Regions from separate parts of the Exiguobacterium sp. RM11 genome, predicted to be linked through region 1. Evidence: a T-box and tRNA genes for the amino acid it is inferred to sense, from the RefSeq annotation. Region 1 holds a T-box; the other holds one or more tRNA genes.
What was found. The T-box of region 1 lies ahead of AC5LIL_RS10145 (valine--tRNA ligase). A T-box ahead of a tRNA ligase gene usually reads a tRNA of that ligase, here a tRNA-Val.
Positions count from the first base shown of each region.

Region 2: it has a tRNA-Val gene. The T-box ahead of AC5LIL_RS10145 (valine--tRNA ligase) is inferred to sense a tRNA for this amino acid. The anticodon was not compared.

Region 1 covers NZ_CM187558.1:1,939,518-1,948,769, forward strand. The annotation lists gene AC5LIL_RS10110 (bifunctional folylpolyglutamate synthase/dihydrofolate synthase) at 1-1,063, opposite strand, end outside; gene AC5LIL_RS10115 (protein adenylyltransferase SelO) at 1,173-2,609, shown strand; gene AC5LIL_RS10120 (hypothetical protein) at 2,699-2,875, shown strand; gene AC5LIL_RS10125 (hypothetical protein) at 2,872-3,063, shown strand; gene AC5LIL_RS10130 (hypothetical protein) at 3,060-3,236, shown strand; gene AC5LIL_RS10135 (hypothetical protein) at 3,253-4,008, opposite strand; gene AC5LIL_RS10140 (hypothetical protein) at 4,080-4,829, opposite strand; gene AC5LIL_RS10145 (valine--tRNA ligase) at 4,924-7,575, opposite strand; T-box leader at 7,633-7,855, opposite strand; gene hemL (glutamate-1-semialdehyde 2,1-aminomutase) at 7,903-9,207, opposite strand; gene hemB (porphobilinogen synthase) at 9,204-9,252, opposite strand, start outside.
Region 2 covers NZ_CM187558.1:2,285,750-2,295,001, forward strand. The annotation lists gene AC5LIL_RS11945 (alanine/glycine:cation symporter family protein) at 1-1,181, opposite strand, end outside; gene yidD (membrane protein insertion efficiency factor YidD) at 1,311-1,580, opposite strand; gene AC5LIL_RS11955 (pyrroline-5-carboxylate reductase family protein) at 1,773-2,561, shown strand; gene AC5LIL_RS11960 (DUF554 domain-containing protein) at 2,595-3,293, opposite strand; tRNA gene AC5LIL_RS11965 (tRNA-Val) at 3,443-3,515, opposite strand; gene AC5LIL_RS11970 (GNAT family N-acetyltransferase) at 3,603-4,160, opposite strand; gene AC5LIL_RS11975 (DMT family transporter) at 4,232-4,546, opposite strand; gene AC5LIL_RS11980 (DMT family transporter) at 4,543-4,887, opposite strand; gene AC5LIL_RS11985 (TetR/AcrR family transcriptional regulator) at 4,880-5,470, opposite strand; gene AC5LIL_RS11990 (alpha/beta hydrolase) at 5,576-6,358, shown strand; gene AC5LIL_RS11995 (aminopeptidase) at 6,396-7,634, opposite strand; gene AC5LIL_RS12000 (YkvA family protein) at 7,748-8,155, shown strand; gene AC5LIL_RS12005 (YitT family protein) at 8,231-9,097, shown strand; gene AC5LIL_RS12010 (putative bifunctional diguanylate cyclase/phosphodiesterase) at 9,204-9,252, shown strand, end outside.

The DNA.
Region 1 (9,252 bases):
CTTTCGTTCTCGCACGTGGAAAATCAAACGTCGTCTCGTACACGTCGCCAATCTCTTGAAGCGCGTGAATCATCGTGTCACGGTCCTTGTCCGCTAAAATCGCTGTCAGCACGGTCACGTCTGTCTCTTGTTTGGCTTGCACAACCAATGCCTCGATGCCTTCCTGGTTATGTGCCCCATCCAAGATCACACGTGGTCGTTTGGAGACGAGTTCATATCGCCCCGGATGTTGTGCCCGCTCAAGACCAGAACGAATTGCCTTTTCCGTCCAACCGAGATGACGCGCTACGGCAACGGCACATGACCCGTTATAAGCTTGATGATGTCCCGTCAATCCGAGCACGACAGGCGGCATCCCTTCATACGTCACAATCGTCTCAGCCCCGTCCTCGATTTCTGTCACAAGTGTTCGTACATCATGAATCGAAGCGCCCACGTCTTCTCCTTTTTGAAGCAACAGTTCAATCAACTTTTCCTCACCGACACTATGGAACATCGGCACGTCATACTTCATGATGCCGTATTTCTCCATCGCAATCTCTTCAAGCGTATCCCCGAGAATCCCTTGATGGTCATGTCCAATCGACGTCACGATGGTCGCAAGTGGATGTGTCAACACGTTCGTCGAGTCGAGTCGTCCCCCGAGACCGACTTCCCAAATGATCACATCCGGACGCGTGTCATCAAAATAGCACCATGCCATCATCGTCAAGAGTTCAAACTCCGTCAACGTCTCTGGCGCCTCGTCCGCACACGCTTTGACACGGTTCGCCACGTCGACGAGCGCGTCTTCTTGAATCGGTTCCCCGTTCAACATAATCCGTTCCTCGAACTGAATGATATAAGGCGACGTGAACGTTCCGACGGATAATCCATTCTCCATCGCCATTGCCCGTAAAAAGGCCACGGTCGATCCTTTTCCGTTTGTCCCTGCCACATGAATGGATGGACGTTCTTCTAACCCTAGTTGCTCAATCATCCAGTTCATCCGCTCAAGACCCGGTTTGATCCCGAAGCGAAGCTGTCCACTCAACCAATCGAATACATCTTGTCTCGTCTTCATCTTCCACACTCCTACTGTTTACACTTCTGTTTCATCTTATCAAAATTCACGACAGCCGTTATGGAAAACAGTCTGTGCTATACTCGAAGCGAAGAAGGAGGCATGCGCCATGACAACTGACTGGAACTTCGAGGCGACGTACCTCGAACTACGTGACATCTTTTACGACCGTGGACCCATCCATCCGGTCGACAATCCAACACTTGTCTTGTTTAACGATCCATTAGCCGCGTCGCTCGGGCTTGATGCACAAACACTCAAACAAGACATCGATTTACTTGCAGGCAATCGTCAAACCGAGACGTCGTTCTCGCAAGCCTACGCCGGACATCAATTCGGCAACTTGACGATGCTCGGAGACGGACGGGCCCTCATGCTAGGGGAGCACGTGACTCAAGACGGGAAACGTGTCGATGTGCAACTCAAAGGCTCTGGACCGACGGAGTACTCTAGAGGTGGCGACGGACGAGCCGCCCTCGGGCCGATGGTACGGGAATTTATTATCAGCGAGGCGATGCATGCACTCGGCATCCCAACGAACCGGGCACTCGCCGTCGTGCAGACCGGGGAAGCCATCATGCGTCAAGGTCCAAAACATGGAGCCATCCTGACCCGGGTCGCCTCGAGTCACTTGCGTGTCGGGACGTTCCAATTCGCGGCAGGTGCCGGCTCCATCGATGACGTCATCGCGCTCGCGGAATTTGCAATCAAACGTCACGACCCAGACCTCATCGATGCACCCGATCGCTACGAACAGTTTCTCGGACGCGTCGTCGAAAGACAGGCGAGACTCATCGCTAACTGGCAACTCGTCGGGTTCATTCACGGGGTGATGAATACGGACAATATGTTCATCAGTGGAGAAGGTCTCGATTACGGACCGTGCGCATTTATGGATACTTATCATCCGGAGACGGTCTTCAGTTCGATCGACCGGGAAGGACGATACGCCTACGGAAATCAACCGTACATCGGGTCTTGGAACCTTGCCCGACTCGCAGAGACATTGCTGCCGCTCCTTGGGGAGACGAAAGAAGAAGCAGTCGATGTGGCAAACAAACAGCTCACACGCTATACGGAGTTGTATAAAGAAGCCTACTTTACCGGACTCGCGCACAAGATCGGCGTATACGTCCGAAAAGACGGTGACGATGCACTAACCGATGAACTGCTCCGCTTGATGATGGAGACAGAGGCAGATTATACGAATACGTTCCGTTCGTTGACGCTCGGTGAAATCGATTCGCTTTCATTCGCAACTCGGGAAGATGGGAAGGCGTGGCTTGACGCTTGGCAAAAACGCCTAAGCGAACAAGGTCTACCAGACGAGGACGTAAGTCGAATCATGTGCCAATACAACCCGGCCGTCATTCCTCGAAATCATCATGTCGAAAAAGCGATTCAAGCAGCAGAACGAGGCGATTTCGGACCGACCGAGGCGCTACTCACGATTTTACTTGACCCTTATAACTACGACCAACCGTCTGAATACGTATCAGCAGGTCCACCGTGGACGTATCCGTACCAAACGTTTTGTGGCACATGAACCATTTCGCATTCGCGAGATGGTTTTTTTGAATCATTTTCCAATCTTCAAACGTAAGATAAGGTATTACAAAATGGAGGTACTTATATATGCGCTTACTCACCTCACTCGTCTCATTAGGATTTGCCTGTTTACTCGCACTCGAACTCTGGCAAGCCCCATACTTAAGCAATATCGTTTGGGCGATGCCCGTCTTTTTCTTGAGTGTGTCGTTCGTCCAGTACATGAAACATCTCAATGAGTCGGAATGGAGTGACACAAAATGAAAAAACTGATTCCATTGATCCTCATTACCGCTTCAGCATCTTATGTAGTGTATAGTCTATATCTAACTTTAGTCGGTCAACCGATTCAGCCACAGTTGACTGGTGTGGCGATTGGTCTTCTTTTTACATCTTCATACTACATCACAACAGGCCGTGTGCCGTTTTGGAGTGAAGAGGAAGAGGCATGAAACGCATCTATATCGCTCTCCTGGTTATTGGTGCGGCTCTATATTCCACGTATATCGTTCACCTGTTTCGAATCGGTTTCACGACCCCACTGTTTACTCAACTCCCGATGCTATTAGGTATTGGAGTCATCGTCTGGTGGCTCATTCAAACAAGACCCGAACGTCGCTCTTGACGCTCGGGTCTTGTTGTTATTCTGAATCATGAAAAGGAAACGACACAGATGAAGGTTCCGGTAGAGAATCAGCTAGCTTCAACAACTCCTCTTCCGAGATATTTCCCGTTACGATGATCAGCTTACCTTGAGATAAGTAATATAAGCCGCTCCCGTATGCTTGCTCCAGTAGGTATGGTTTTGGCTGATCCGACATCTCCCCTTCGATTTCAGTGAAATCGTCCGTCTCAATGATACTGATGAGGCGTGTCTCATCGTATAACGTCCAAAGCTTCACCGGCCAATCGTTAACTGAATAGTCAGAGCTGATGACTTCCATCTCTTTGACTGGAAGATTTAATCCCTGAGTAGACGCACTGGACGTATCGGGTACCCCGAAGCGTTGCATCCCGCGTTGCGCCCATCCCTTCTTTTCATCATGAATGAATACGCCAAACGGGTTTTCACGGTCAGGGACGGTCATCGCAACTAAACCGATTCCTCCGACCATCGTCTCCGTTAAAATGTGATCCTTCGACAACTGTTTTGTTGAGCCATCTTCATATTGAAGGGTGATTTGTGCCACGACCGCGTCAGAGACCTTTTCTGTCCCTAGTGGTACTTCGGCAATCATCGTCCCTGTCACTTCTGCGTCGGGAAATTGTGATTCATCGATTCCTTCCACTTGCTCTACTTTTTTCACCTCAACCGTCTCCACAGACTTCGTCTCTTTTGGTGCCATACACCCCGCTAGCCCCAACACAAGAACACAGATTACCCCGATTCGCTTCATCTCATACCCCCATTTCCATGATTCCTAATGTTTAGCACCAATCCAAAATCTCTTTTGTACATAAAGAATCTTTATTCTGATTCATCGAAAGGAAACGACACAGATGAAGGTTCCGGTAAAGAATCAGCTAGTGTCAACAGCTCTTCTTCAGAGATGTTTCCTGTCACGAGAATCAGTTTGTCTCGACTGATGAAGTAGATTCCATTGCCGCTCGGCTGGTTCAATCGATCATACTCCACTCCATCTGCATGACGATTGATTCGCTCACCGTCTCCCACACTGAATGCATCGGTCATCAAAATGGTGACTAGTTGCGTCTCATCATATAACGTCCACAGTTTTACAGGTCGTTCCACGTCATCGATTTCACTATCGATTGTATACATCAAATCTTGTGGGAGCGCCAAGTCGTGACGTCTTTTATCAGAAGCGTCAGTAATCCCAAAATGCTTCATCCCGTGCATGACCCATTCCTTGTCACGTGAATAGTGATATACCCCGAAGGAAGGTGTTTGGTTCGGATGACCAATCGCGATCAATCCGATGTCTCCGACTGTCGTCTCATAGATGACATCGTTTTTAGAAAGGTGTCCTTCTGACCCGTCCTTGTATTGAAGTGTAATTTGCTGAACCACCGCATCTGATAGCGATTCGGTGCCTTTTGGTACATCTTCAACTAGCGTACCTACCCATTCAGGCGAGGTGGTCACTTCAATCGTCTCAACTTCATCTCTGTCTTTCTTTATAGACTTCGTCTCTTCTGATGTCGTACATCCAGTCAGCCCCAACACAAGAACACACATTAACCCGATTCGTTTCATCTTGTATCCCCTTTTCTACATCTACCTCTCCAAATTCTACCAAAACACAAAAAAACCTTCTTCAGAGAATTCATCTCCAAAGAAGGTCCATGTCTTATTTACGCAACTCTTCTAAACGGGCGCGGACCGCGTCACGCTTGTCGAGGTAATCTTTTTCTTTTGCTTTCTCTTCGTCGATGACGTGAGCCGGTGCCTTGGCGATGAAGCCTTGGTTTCCGAGTTTCTTCTGTACGCGCTCGACTTCTTTCTCATACTTCGCCACTTCTTTTTCAAGACGCGCGATTTCTTCTTCGAAATTGATGAGGTCTGCGAGCGGGATGAAGAGCTCCGCTCCTGTCATGATCGCTGACATCGACTTGTCCGGAGCCGTGAGGCCACGTCCGATTTCAAGCTCTGTCGCATTCGTGAACTTGCCGATCGTCATTTCGTTCGCGCTCAAGTAACCTTGTGTCGCATCGTCGCTTGTCGAGATGAAGAGCTGGATTGGTTTCGACATCGGTGCGTTCACTTCGGCACGGATGTTACGAACCGAGCGGATGACGTTCATCACAGCTTCAAACGCTGGAACCGAATCTGCGAAGTGAAGGTCGTCACGACGCGTCGGGTAACTTGCACGAACGATTGAATCACCTTCGTGCGGCAAGTGCTGCCAAATTTCCTCTGTGAGGAACGGCATGAACGGATGCATGAGACGCATGATTGAATCAAGCGTGTGCGCGAGGACCGAACGTGTCGTGTGCTTCGCCGCTTCGTCTTCACCGTAGAGCGTGAGTTTCGCCATCTCGATGTACCAGTTACAGAACTCTTCCCAGATGAAGTTGTACAAGTAGCGACCTGCTTCACCGAACTCGTACTTGTCGACGAGGCGTGTCACTTGGTCGATCGTATCGTTCAAGCGTGTCAAGATCCACTTGTCAGCAAGCGTCTTCTCGCCCGTGAGGTCGATCTCTTCCACTTTGAGTCCATCCATGTTCATGAGAGCGAAACGGCTCGCGTTCCAAATCTTGTTCGAGAAGTTCCATGTCGACTCGATCTTCTCCCAATAGAAACGAAGGTCGTTCCCTGGTGTCGAACCTGTGAGGAGGAACCAACGGAGTGAATCCGCTCCGTACTGGTCGATGACTTCCATCGGGTCAACGCCGTTACCGAGTGACTTCGACATCTTGCGTCCTTCCGAGTCACGGATGAGACCGTGGATGAGAACATCGTTGAACGGTTGTTTCCCTGTGAACTCGAGTGATTGGAAGATCATGCGTGATACCCAGAAGAAGATGATGTCGTATCCCGTAACGAGCGCGCTCGTCGGGAAGTAACGGTTGAAGTCCGGTGCGTCCGTATCCGGCCAGCCCATCGTTGAGAACGGCCAAAGCGCTGACGAGAACCATGTGTCGAGGACGTCCTCGTCTTGTGTCCAGTTCTCACTGTCCGCTGGCGCTTCTTTTCCTACATACACTTCGCCTGTCTCGTTATGGTACCAAGCTGGGATGCGGTGGCCCCACCAAAGTTGACGGCTGATACACCAGTCGCGGATGTTCTCCATCCAACGGAGGTACGTGCCTTCGAAGCGTTCTGGGACGAAGTTGACTTTCGTGTCGTCGTTTCCTTGTGCCTCGAGTGCCGCTTTTGAGAGTGGCTCCATGTCAACGAACCATTGTTTCGAAAGGTATGGTTCGATGACTGCGCCTGAACGCTCTGAGTGACCGACCGAGTGCGTGTGCGGTTCAATCTTCACGAGTGTGCCGTCAGCCTCTAAGTCTTTGACGAGTTGCTTGCGGCACTCGAAGCGGTCGAGCCCTTCGTACTTGCCAGCGTTCTCGTTCATCTTCCCGCCTTCGTCCATGACGAGGATACGTGGAAGTTCGTGACGGTTTCCGATTTCAAAGTCATTCGGGTCGTGGGCAGGCGTGATCTTCACGCAACCTGTACCGAACTCCATGTCGACGTAGTCGTCCGCAACGATCGGAATCTCACGGTTCATGACCGGAAGCATGATCGTCTTGCCGATGAGGTGTGTGTAACGCTCATCTTTCGGGTTGACGGCAACCGCCGTATCCCCGAGCATCGTCTCTGGACGTGTCGTCGCGATCTCGATGTGACCTGAGCCGTCAGCGAGTGGATACTTCATGTGATAGAACGCACCCTCGACTTCTTGGTAAATAACCTCGATATCCGAAACGGCCGTCTTTTGAGCCGGGTCCCAGTTGACGATATATTCGCCACGGTAGATCAAGCCTTTCTCATACAAGCGAACGAATACTTCTTGAACGGCTTTTGAGAGCCCTTCGTCGAGTGTGAAGCGTTCACGTGAATAGTCGAGGCCGAGACCGAGCTTAGACCATTGGTCGCGAATCGTCTTCGCGTACTCGTCTTTCCATTCCCACGTCTTCTCGAGGAACTTCTCACGTCCGAGGTCGTAACGCATGACGCCTTCTTCACGGAGTTTTTGTTCAACTTTCGCCTGTGTCGCGATGCCGGCATGGTCCATTCCCGGGAGCCAGAGCACGTCATAGCCTTGCATGCGCTTGAGACGCGTCAACAAATCTTGGAGCGTCGTGTCCCAAGCGTGACCGAGGTGAAGTTTCCCCGTAACGTTCGGTGGTGGGATGACGATCGTGTACGGTTGTTTCGAATCGTCCTCATCTGCTTTAAATACATCATTCTCTAACCAGTAGTCGTACCATTTTGACTCCGTCGCACTTGGGTCGTACTTCGTCGGCATGGTAATTTCATTTGTTTCATGGGCCATGTGTGGCGCCTCCTCTATATCTTAATGAACACAAAAACGGCTTCTCTCGTCCTATACGCTAAGGACGAAAGAAGCCGTGATCTTCCGCGGTACCACCTTAGTTCGCCAACAAGTGGCGCACTCAAAATCGAATAACGGTCGATGGACCGAACTTTCTTACTCCATTCAGAAAGTCAGCTCCGAGGCGACTTCCGCGTCCATCCCTCGCAACCTTTCACCAAGCGGTCGCGTCTCTAAAAAGGAATGGATGATGCGTACTACTCCTCATCAAAGCAATTCATCATATCTGTTAAATAATTGTAGCGACAGAAACGTCAGCAGTCAAGATTAGAGTGAAAACTCTTCTTGAAGCTCCTTGAACGTCGCTTCGACCGCTGCAATCGTCTTCTCGATATCCTCATCCGTATGCGCCGTCGAGAGGAACAATCCTTCGAACTGTGACGGTGGCAAGAATACGCCGCGCGCTGCCATCTTCTGATAGTACGAACGGAACATCTCGAGGTTCGCCGATTTCGCTTTCTCGAAGTTCGTCACTTTCTCATTCGTGAAGAAGAAACCAAACATCGAGCCGGCACGGTTCGTGTCGTGCGGGATGTTGTATTTCTCACCGGCCTGCGTGAATCCTTCCGCGAGACGGTCTGCCTTCCGCTCGAACTCCGTATAGTGCTCAGGCTTCAGTTGCGAGAGTGTCGTATAACCGGCAATCATCGCGAGTGGGTTACCTGAGAGCGTACCCGCTTGATAGATTGGACCTTGCGGCGCAATCTGTTCCATGATTTCACGTTTCCCGCCGTAAGCACCGACCGGAAGTCCACCGCCGATGACCTTACCGAGACATGTGAGGTCCGGTGTGACACCGAAGTATCCTTGTGCACAGTTGTACCCGACACGGAAGCCCGTCATGACCTCATCAAAGATGAGAAGCGCGCCATTTTGTTCCGTGATTTCACGGAGTCCTTCGAGGAATCCTGGTTGTGGTGGTACGAAGCCCATGTTTCCAGCCGCTGGTTCGACGATGACACCAGCGAGATCGTCGCCGTATTTCTCAAACGCGACGCGGACTGCGTCCAAGTCGTTGTAAGGAACGGTGAGCGTGTGGCTTGCGAGTTCTTTCGGTACACCTGGTGAGTCCGGAAGACCGAGTGTTGCGACACCCGAACCGGCTTTAATGAGAAGCGAGTCGCCGTGTCCGTGGTAGCATCCTTCGAACTTCAAGATCTTCGTCTTCCCTGTATAGCCGCGTGCGAGGCGAAGTGCTGCCATCGTCGCTTCCGTACCCGAGTTGACCATACGAACCATCTCGATTGATGGGACGCGGTCGATGACGAGTTCTGCCATCTTCGTCTCAAGCTCGGTCGGCGTTCCGAACGTCCAGCCTTTTTCAGCTTGTTCTTGGATCGCTTTCGTGACGACAGGGTCACGGTGACCGAGGATGAGTGGTCCCCATGAGAGGACGTAATCGATATACTCGTTGCCGTCGATGTCATAGACGCGTGAACCTTCACCACGTTCGGCGAAGATTGGTGTCATACCAACCGATTTGTAGGCACGGACCGGACTGTTGACACCGCCTGGCATGAGTGGGCGGGCTTGTTCGAACGCTTCTTGTGAGCGCGTTTGGTTGTATGTCATGCGTAGTCTCCTTCCAAATAGCGACAAACGTCTTTTGCGAAATAC
Region 2 (9,252 bases), 350 kb from region 1:
CCAGCGACGAGCACGAAGGCAATCCGATACGGAAGAATCGACTTTTGCCCAAACAAGTAATGGATGGACCGTTCGCCGTAATACGACCAACCGAGAACGGTCGAGTAAGCGAATAGGACGAGACCGATCGTGACAATGTAGCCACCTGCCGGACCGAGGAACAGTTCGAATGTGGCTGAAGTCAATTCGACTCCTTCTAGTCCTGTCCCGATTTGACCACCCATGACGAGTGTCAACCCTGTCACCGAACAGACGACAAGCGTGTCCAAGAAGACTTGTGTCATCGAGACGAGCGCTTGACGACCCGGCATATCTGTTTTCGCTGCCGCTGCAGCAATCGGAGCGGAACCGAGACCTGCCTCGTTCGAGAAGACACCACGCGCGACACCATATCGAATGGCCGCTCCGATGGCTCCCCCACCGATTGCTTCCGCACTGAACGTACTGCTAAAGATGAGTGCGAACGCATCTGGAATAAGCGAGTAGTTCATAATCATGATCAAGAGACCGCTACCTAAGTAGAAGGCAATCATGACCGGGACGAAGTAGCTGACCACTTTCCCGATCGAACGTACGCCTCCAAGGATGACCGCGCCTGTAAAAATCATGATGAGAATTCCTGATATGTAGAGTGGTACATCGAATGTCGTTTTGAGCGCGAGCGCGACAGAGTTCGTCTGGACCCCATTTCCAATCCCGAACGCCGCAATCGAGGCAAATGCCGCAAACGCTACGGCTAACCAACGTTGATTCAATCCTCGTTCCAGATAATACATCGGTCCACCAGCCATCTGACCGCGTTCATCGGTGACCCGATACTTAACAGCTAGAACGGCCTCCGCATATTTCGTTGCCATCCCAAAGAATCCGGACACCCACATCCATACGATGGCTCCTGGTCCTCCTAATACAACTGCTGTCGACACCCCGACGATATTCCCCGTACCGACGGTCGCCGCAAGCGCGGTCATGAGCGCCTGGAAGTGACTGATATCCCCTTTTGAGGATTGATCCTGATTTTTTGAAAACGCCAACTTCAATGCATACGGTAATTTGGTAATTTGAATACCACCTAGACGCACCGTCAAGTAAATGCCTGTCCCCACAAGCAAAATTAAAAGCGGTGGTCCCCATACAAAATTGGATGCCGTACTCACCCATTCACTAAATGATTGCCCCATACAAAGTATCCCCTTTCCCCGAAAAATAGTGTACATCCCTATTTTTTCAGAATACTTAGAACAATGCAAAAGTATTGTGCTAAAACAACTGTTCGAAACGTACTTCTGTATACAAACAGCGAGACGAACTTAATCGTCTCGCTGTGATTCAGGCTTCTCTCGTTGTAAAGGCGCTTTCCAATCAAATGTATCCGGTACATAATCGAGCCCACCTGGGTGAAACGGTTGGCAACGGATCAGTCGGCGAGCGGTTAAATAACTCCCTTTGACGGCCCCGTGTTTTTCAATTGCTTCGATCCCATAATGCGAACAGCTCGGATAAAATCGGCATGTCGGCGGCTTTAATGGTGAAATAAAACGTTGATAACCTTGAATCCCTTTTACTAGTACACGTTTCACACGATTTCGCCTCACTCTTTTGAATTAGTGCCATCATAGCGCGATTTGAAACGTTTGTCATGTGCATCGTTTTATGTATCAAATCCTTTTCCATCTCCTTACAAATGAGCAAGATGGGCGATATTCGAGAGCAGGTTTGTTATGATAGTCAACATAACTATTGACCGAATCGAAAAGAAGAGGTGACGGATGATGAAACAATTACTAATGGTCGGCGCAGGATCTATGAGTGAGGCACTCGTTCGAGGATGGATTGACTCTGGGATCGAACCGACAAACATCACGATGACGAACCGAAGCGACCGGGAACGATTACTCGCACTACAAGACGAACTCGGCGTACACATCGTTGAAGAAGAAAATGTCAACGACTATGAGATCGTCGTATTAGCGATGCAACCGGACGGTGTCATTCCATACGTGGAGTCGAAAGAGTGGAACAACCCACTTCTTGTATCTGTCGCGGCACACATCGAACCGAGTCAATTAGAAGAAGCTTCAGGGCTTCCTGCCGTATGCGCGATGCCAAACACGCCTGTCACATATCGGAGCGGGATGACAGGCTTATGGTTCGGTCCTGAAACAGATGAGACCGATCGCGCGAAAGCAACTGCCCTCTTTGAACGTGTCGGTCGAACGGCCATCACGGATGCGAAGACGATGTCTGCATTTATGGCAGCCGCAGGTTGTAGCCCAGCTTTCTTCTATGAAATCGTCGGGGCGATGACTCCGGTCTTGACCGATGTCGGATACGACGAAGCGACGGCTCGTCAAATTGTGGCTCAGGCGATGAAAGGCTCTGCAGAGTTACTGTCACATGAAACACGTGAGACGAATGAACTCATTGCTGACGTCGCTGCTCCAGGCGGACCGACCGACCGTGGTGTCGGCGTATTACGAGACCGCAACCTTGCCGATGTGATGTCTTCAGCCTTACGCGAAAGTGCCAAAGAAGATCATGAAACAATTGAGAAACCATAAAAATGGACGGAAGCCACGCTTCCGCCCATTTTTTTATGTCATCATATGTATAACCGACACAATGAGTGCCACTACTAAAATCCCTGGCAATAAGTTCGCCACACGAATTTTTGTGATTCCGACCAAATTCAAGCCAATCGCCACGATCATCACACCACCGGTCGCAGTCATCTCTAAAATAAAGCTGTCCATGAGCGACTCCGGAATGAACTTCATGATTTGAATGGCGAGTAGTGCAATCCCACCTTGATACAATAACACCGGAACGGCCGAAAACATGACCCCGATGCCGAGCGTCGAACTCAACACGAGGGCTGTAAATCCATCAATCAACCCTTTCGTATACAGGACGTCATGGTCGCCACGTAATCCACTATCGAGCGCCCCAATGATTGCCATCGCGCCGATGACGAAGATGAGCGTTGCCGTAACGAACCCTTCCGCTACACTCGATTGACTTCCAAGACGCCGTTCCAGCCGATAGCCGATTTCATTTAATACTTCATCTAGCTTCCACCATTCCCCGAGCGCAGACCCGACGACAAGACTTCCGATGACAATCAAAAAGTTTTCACTTTTCATCCCCATTTGAATGCCGAGCAAGATGACCGCAAGCCCGATTGCTGCCGTCACCGTCTCTTTCATACGCTCTGGAATGCGGTGAAATAAGAGACCTAACAATGCTCCGATGACGATTAGTCCGGCATTGACGAGGGTTCCTGTTAGCACCATTTTGCATTCCCCGTTTCATTATGTATTGAAAGGAATATACCAATTGCTTTCGCGCCATGTCAATATACAAAAAAAGAGCCACTTCTCGCAAGAAGTGGCTTCGCGGAAACCCATGTTCCGGTGGGTTTCTCGAGGGTTTGGCACCCAAGTGATTCTGACTGGGCTCGAACCAGCGACCTCTACCCTGTCAAGGTAGCGCTCTCCCAGCTGAGCTACAGAATCAGGTCGTGTCCTCTTTTAAGGACACTATTAATATATCAAGAAACTATTAAGTTGGCAACAACTTTTTAAAAGTTTTTTGTACTTTTTTTAACGCGTCATTTGTTGGCGATCAATATGCCGGCAGAGGCGTTCCAAATCACCTGCATAAACGGAGACGAGCATGTTCTGATATAAGGTGTCACGGTCCCAATGAAGACCATTCGCTTTAGCCACACGCTGAGACGGAACGTTTTCTGGATGAATGAGTGAAATGATTTCCTTCTCTCCTTCAGTGAAGGCATACTGCATCAATCGCGCGGCCGCTTCACGTCCGTAACCCATATGCCAATGCTTCGGTGACAACCAATAGCCGACTTCTAGCTCGAGTTTACCGTCTAACTCATGAAGCAACGTACCTGCATGACCAATCGGTTCATCACTTTCAAACGTCATCAGCTTCAATAGCCCTGTCTGGCGTCCCGTTTCATAGCGGGCCAATTGACGTTCGAACCATTCGATTGTTTGTTCGTCTGTATACGGTCTCCCATCCGGACTGATGAAGCGCATCACCCGAGGATCTTGGAGAAGCGACTTAACAAAATAGAAATCAGAGATCGTGTACGGTTCAAACCGCAAACGTTCGGACTGCAACTCGACAAGATGCATCGTTTTCCGCCCCTTTCTTCCATCTCATAATCTGAATTATTCAATTCCCGTTTTCAGCTTGTTTCAATCCTTTACGATACAACTTTTAAACCGACCACACTGCCGATAATCATCATTAGATAAAAGATGCGCCAGCGGCTTTTAGACTCATTTAAATAGAGCATGCCTAGAATGACGCCACCTGCCGCTCCGATTCCGACCCAGATGGAGTAAGCCAAGCTTAACGGAATGTCTTCAAGCGACTTCGATAGCCAATAAAAACTGAGCGCGAACGACAAAATCGATAAGATTGACCATTTTAAAATTTGATACCCTTTCGATTTCCCCATAAAGAAAACGGCTGTCATCTCAGCAATCCCTGCACCGATCAAATATACCCAACTCATGCTTCTTCTCCTCCTGTCACTTGTTTCAACCCGATGATTCCGATGATCAACGTCGTCACAAGTAAAAGTTTCCAGCCGCTGAGCGCCTCGTCAAAAAGAAGAGCACCGACAATCACCGTTCCAACCGCTCCGATTCCCGTGAAGACGGCATATCCTGTACCTGCAGGTAAAACCCGGAATGCTTTGGCGAGTAAGCCAAAACTGACAACCAAGAGTACAATCGTCCATAACGTCGGACCAAGAACGGTAAACCCTTCAGACAATTTCATCGTCGTTGCCCAAATGATTTCAAGCAATCCTGCGAACAAAAGAGAAATCCAGGCGACTTTTTCCTTATCCATTCCAACCCACACCTTTCTTGAAGATTCGGAAAGCGGCTTGTTGTCGCATCTCCCGCTCATCTTCAAATGTAAATAGAGACAATAAGGCACCATCTAGAAAGCAATAGTACGCAGCATAGAGCTCATCGAGTGGTTGCGATGGTAAGTCTCCACGTTCCATCGCGAGACGAAACTGTTCTTTTTCAAACCGCTTTAACTCCGTCTCTACCTTTCCGATGACTTCTTCAATATAGTCTCGAAATTCTGGGGGTGGTACGAGGAGCATCCGTTTCGTCAACATCCACGTCTCGTGATCGCTAAAGAATGACGTGAGCATCCGAACGATCGACTCAATCCGTTCTAAAGGTGGTCGATCTTTAGTATCCTCACATGTCTGTTGCCATGCTTCTTCGTAACGATTCGCCATATCGGTCACGACTTGCTTAAACAATTGTTCTTTCCCATCGATGTGAGCATACAAAGAAGCCTTTCGGATGCCAACGTCTTCGGCAACCGCCGCAAGTGATAATCCTTCATATCCTTCACGGGCAAACCGTGTCCGAGCGGATTGCATAATTTTCTCTTTTGTATTCACGCGTCTCACTCTCCTTCCTCCTCACCTTACCTAACGAACGGTAGGTAGTCAAGATTTGTGTTTGTCTTTTCGCTCATGATTCTCCACAATACAAGGTGAAAGAGGTGATGAAGAATGATTGATCAATTGAACGTATCGATTCCAACGGAGAAGGTCCGTGGTCAAAAACGGATCGTCCGCGTGTTTCGACCAGACTGGGTCAATGCCGACACCCCACTTCCTGTCCTTTATATGCATGATGGGCAAAATGTATTCTCAGGAAGCACGGCTACATATGGAGAAGGATGGGAAATTGACCGCTGCATCGATACACTCCAGCTTCCACTTATGGTCGTCGCCATTGCAAGTGCTCCGAACTGGTTAGATCGTTATGACGAATATTCATATGAAGAAGATGAGATGTTATATCGCCGTATCGGACCGGAACTTGCGAAAACGCGCCCAACCCTTGGTGGTCAAGGTCGTTTGTATGCAGAATGGCTTATGAACGACTTAAAACCACGAATCGACAAGGAGTATGCGACAGATCCAGAAGATGTCGGCGTCATGGGGAGCTCGATGGGAGGTGTCATCTCTTTATATATGATGGCAACCTACCCTTCCATCAAAAGAGTCGGATCCCTCTCCACCGCAGCATGGGCGAATCTGGATCCATTGATCCAGGCTATTCAGCAAACCGATATCTCTGGAAAACTGTATATGGACATCGGAACGAATGAAGAGAGCGGACCAATCACAGCGAAGGATTACTTGTTCACGAATGCAAAACTGATTGGAGCCATCGCTAAAAAGGGTATCGCTTTCCGATATGAAGTGGAACCGGATGCGATTCATCACGAATCAGCTTGGCGCCGCCGTTTGCCTAACGCCCTTCGTTATTTGTACGACGTCACATGAAAAGAGCGAATTCCTTTTACGGAATTCGCTCTTTCGTTTAGATGACCCAGTTGCCGTCACGCATGATTGCTTCGCGCGTGCCGTCTTCCCGTTCACCATCGATATTCATTTCAGCTGACCCAATCATGAAGTCAACATGTGTCATCGAGTCATTCGCGCCGTTCGCCGCGAGTTCTTCTTGCGACATCGAAGGACCACCTTCGAGACATGTCGAGTAGGCACGACCTAATGCCAAGTGGCATGATGCATTCTCGTCAAACAACGTGTTGTAGAAGAGAAGACCTGAGTTTGAGATTGGCGAATCATCTGGAACGAGTGCCACTTCACCGATGCGGCGTGCTCCCTCATCCATGTTCAACAACTCATCAAGAGCCGCTTGTCCTTTTTTCGCTTCTGCCTTGACGACTTTCCCACCTTCAAACCAAAGCGTGAACTCGTCAATCAAGTTTCCGCTGTAGCTGAGTGGCTTCGTGCTCGACACGTGACCTTCCACAGAATCTTTATCCGCGAGCGTGAACACTTCTTCTGTCGGCATATTCGCGATAAAGTCGATGCCATCGACGTTTGGACCGCCACCGCCAAGGAAGACGTGCTTTTTCGGAAGTCCGATTGTAAGTTCAGTGCCTGGTGCTTGGTAGTGCAACTTCGCGTACTTCTTCTCTGTCAGCAACTTCGCACGGCTACGGAGTAATTGATCATGTGTATCCCATGCCGCGACCACGTCTTCTTGATCCATGCGTGTTGCTGCGAAGATCGCTTGCCATAACGCTGCGACCGCATCTTCACGCCCCGGAAATACTTTTTCGGCCCACGCATCTGACGCACCTGCGACGATCGACCAACTCACGTTGTCACTCATCACATATTGACGCCATTTCGCAAGTGCTTGTCCGGCTGCACGGTTCGCATCCGAGATGCGTGACGATTCAACGCCGTTTAAAGCATCCGGGTCGTCACTGACGATGGACAAGAATGCCGTCTTCTCTTCAGCCAATTGCTCAAATCGAGCCTTTAACCAATCTGGAAACTCTTTGAAGGAGTCTGCTGGTGCATCGAAATAACGAATCTTCGATGTCTCCTCATCGCTCCAATTAACAAATACTTGTTTCGCACCTGCCGCATACGCAGCTTTCACCACGTGACGGACAAGTGGCGCCTGGCTAATATCGGCACGTACCTCTAGCTGTTGACCCGGTTGAATGTTGACACCTTTTTTCACAGCTAGCTCTGCATAGCGTGCAAAATCTGCCTCGGTCGGCATAGAAATCATAGACATATGTATCGTTCCTCCTTTTCAGTTATCTTTATTTTCTTAAATTTCAGGAAAAGTTGCAACCAATGCGCAAAAACGGGCATATTAGTAGATGAAGAATGAAGGAGGAATCTACTATGGCAGATTGGAAATCAACCTACACACACTTTTTGAAACAAGCGAAAGAAGATATCCACGACCGAGAACAACTCGGCGACTTACTCGTCCAAGGTGAACGCGCCCTCGCAAAAGTGACCATAGACGTGGCATCCAATGAAATCAGCAACATCGAGCGCGAAGAAGAACTGACGCTCTACTTCCAGATGAAACAAATGCTGAATATGTTGCGTGCGCTATACAATGATCAATTTGAAATGCAACCTGACAAACAAGAAGAGCTTGTCGCGGCAATTCTATACTTCGTCTCACCGTTCGATGCGATTCCGGATGATGTACCGCTCGGACTATTCGATGATGCTCAGGTGATCGATTATGTACATGAACAATTGGCGAGTGATATCGACCGATTCCATAACGAATTGTGACTTGAAATGAGGAACGAGTAGCAGTACGCTAGCAGAAGACTTACTAAAAGGAGGCGTAAGGCCTAGCCATTATCTATGTATGCTAAATCGAGAAAACGGGTTGCCCTTGAAACGGTACTGTTCATCATTGCCGGGACAATCCTTCAGTCTGTCTTTGTCAGTTTACTGCTCAAACCCAATGAAATCGGTTCGGGGGGAATCGTCGGAATCACATTGATTACGAACGAACTATTTGGAACGCCAATCGGGATGACTCAGCTCGTGCTCAATATCCCACTTTTCATCTTAGGGTTAAAATACTTAGGACGTCGCTTTATTTTGATGACGGGGATTGTTGTCGTGCTTTCTTCTATCTTGATTGATAGTTTACCGGTCCTCATCCCACCGACCCCACTTGACGATCCACTTGTCGCTTCCGTGTTCAGCGGAATCGTCTCGGGTCTCGGACTTGCCCTTCTCTTGTTCGCAGGCGCTTCTACTGGCGGTCTCGATATTTTAGGGAAAGTCATTTATATGAACAACCGAAACTTGTCGTTACCTAAAATCTTTTTGACACAAGATATTATTGTTTATGTTTTAGTCTTTATCGTCTTTGACATCAAAGCCGTTATGTATGCTCTTGTGTTAAGTTTTGTCCGATCACGCACGTTACTCACAATCCATAAGTTCTTCTCCGCTCAAAAGCAATGTTTCATCATTTGCAAGAAAGCGGATGAAATCAACTTGGTCATTAAGCAGAACTTAAAACGCGGCGTCACCATCATGGATGCGACAGGAGGATATTCAAACGATTCGAAAAAAATGCTGTACGTCGTCGTCCAGAACAATGAAATCCCTCGACTTCGTCAGATTGTTTCTGAAATCGATTCTGAGGCATTTGTCACTGTATCCGAAATCGATTCCATCGTAGGAAACTTCAAAGAACACTCATATACACTCTGATTTCAACTTATTCGACAACAATCTCGTATTGTTGTCGATTTTTTTGTGTAATCTTCAGTCACCTATTCCGATAATAAATAAGAGACCCATACATATAAAGAAGGAGGTGCATGAGTTGTCAGTTCACTCGTTGCGCCAATACGTTCCGGCGATTC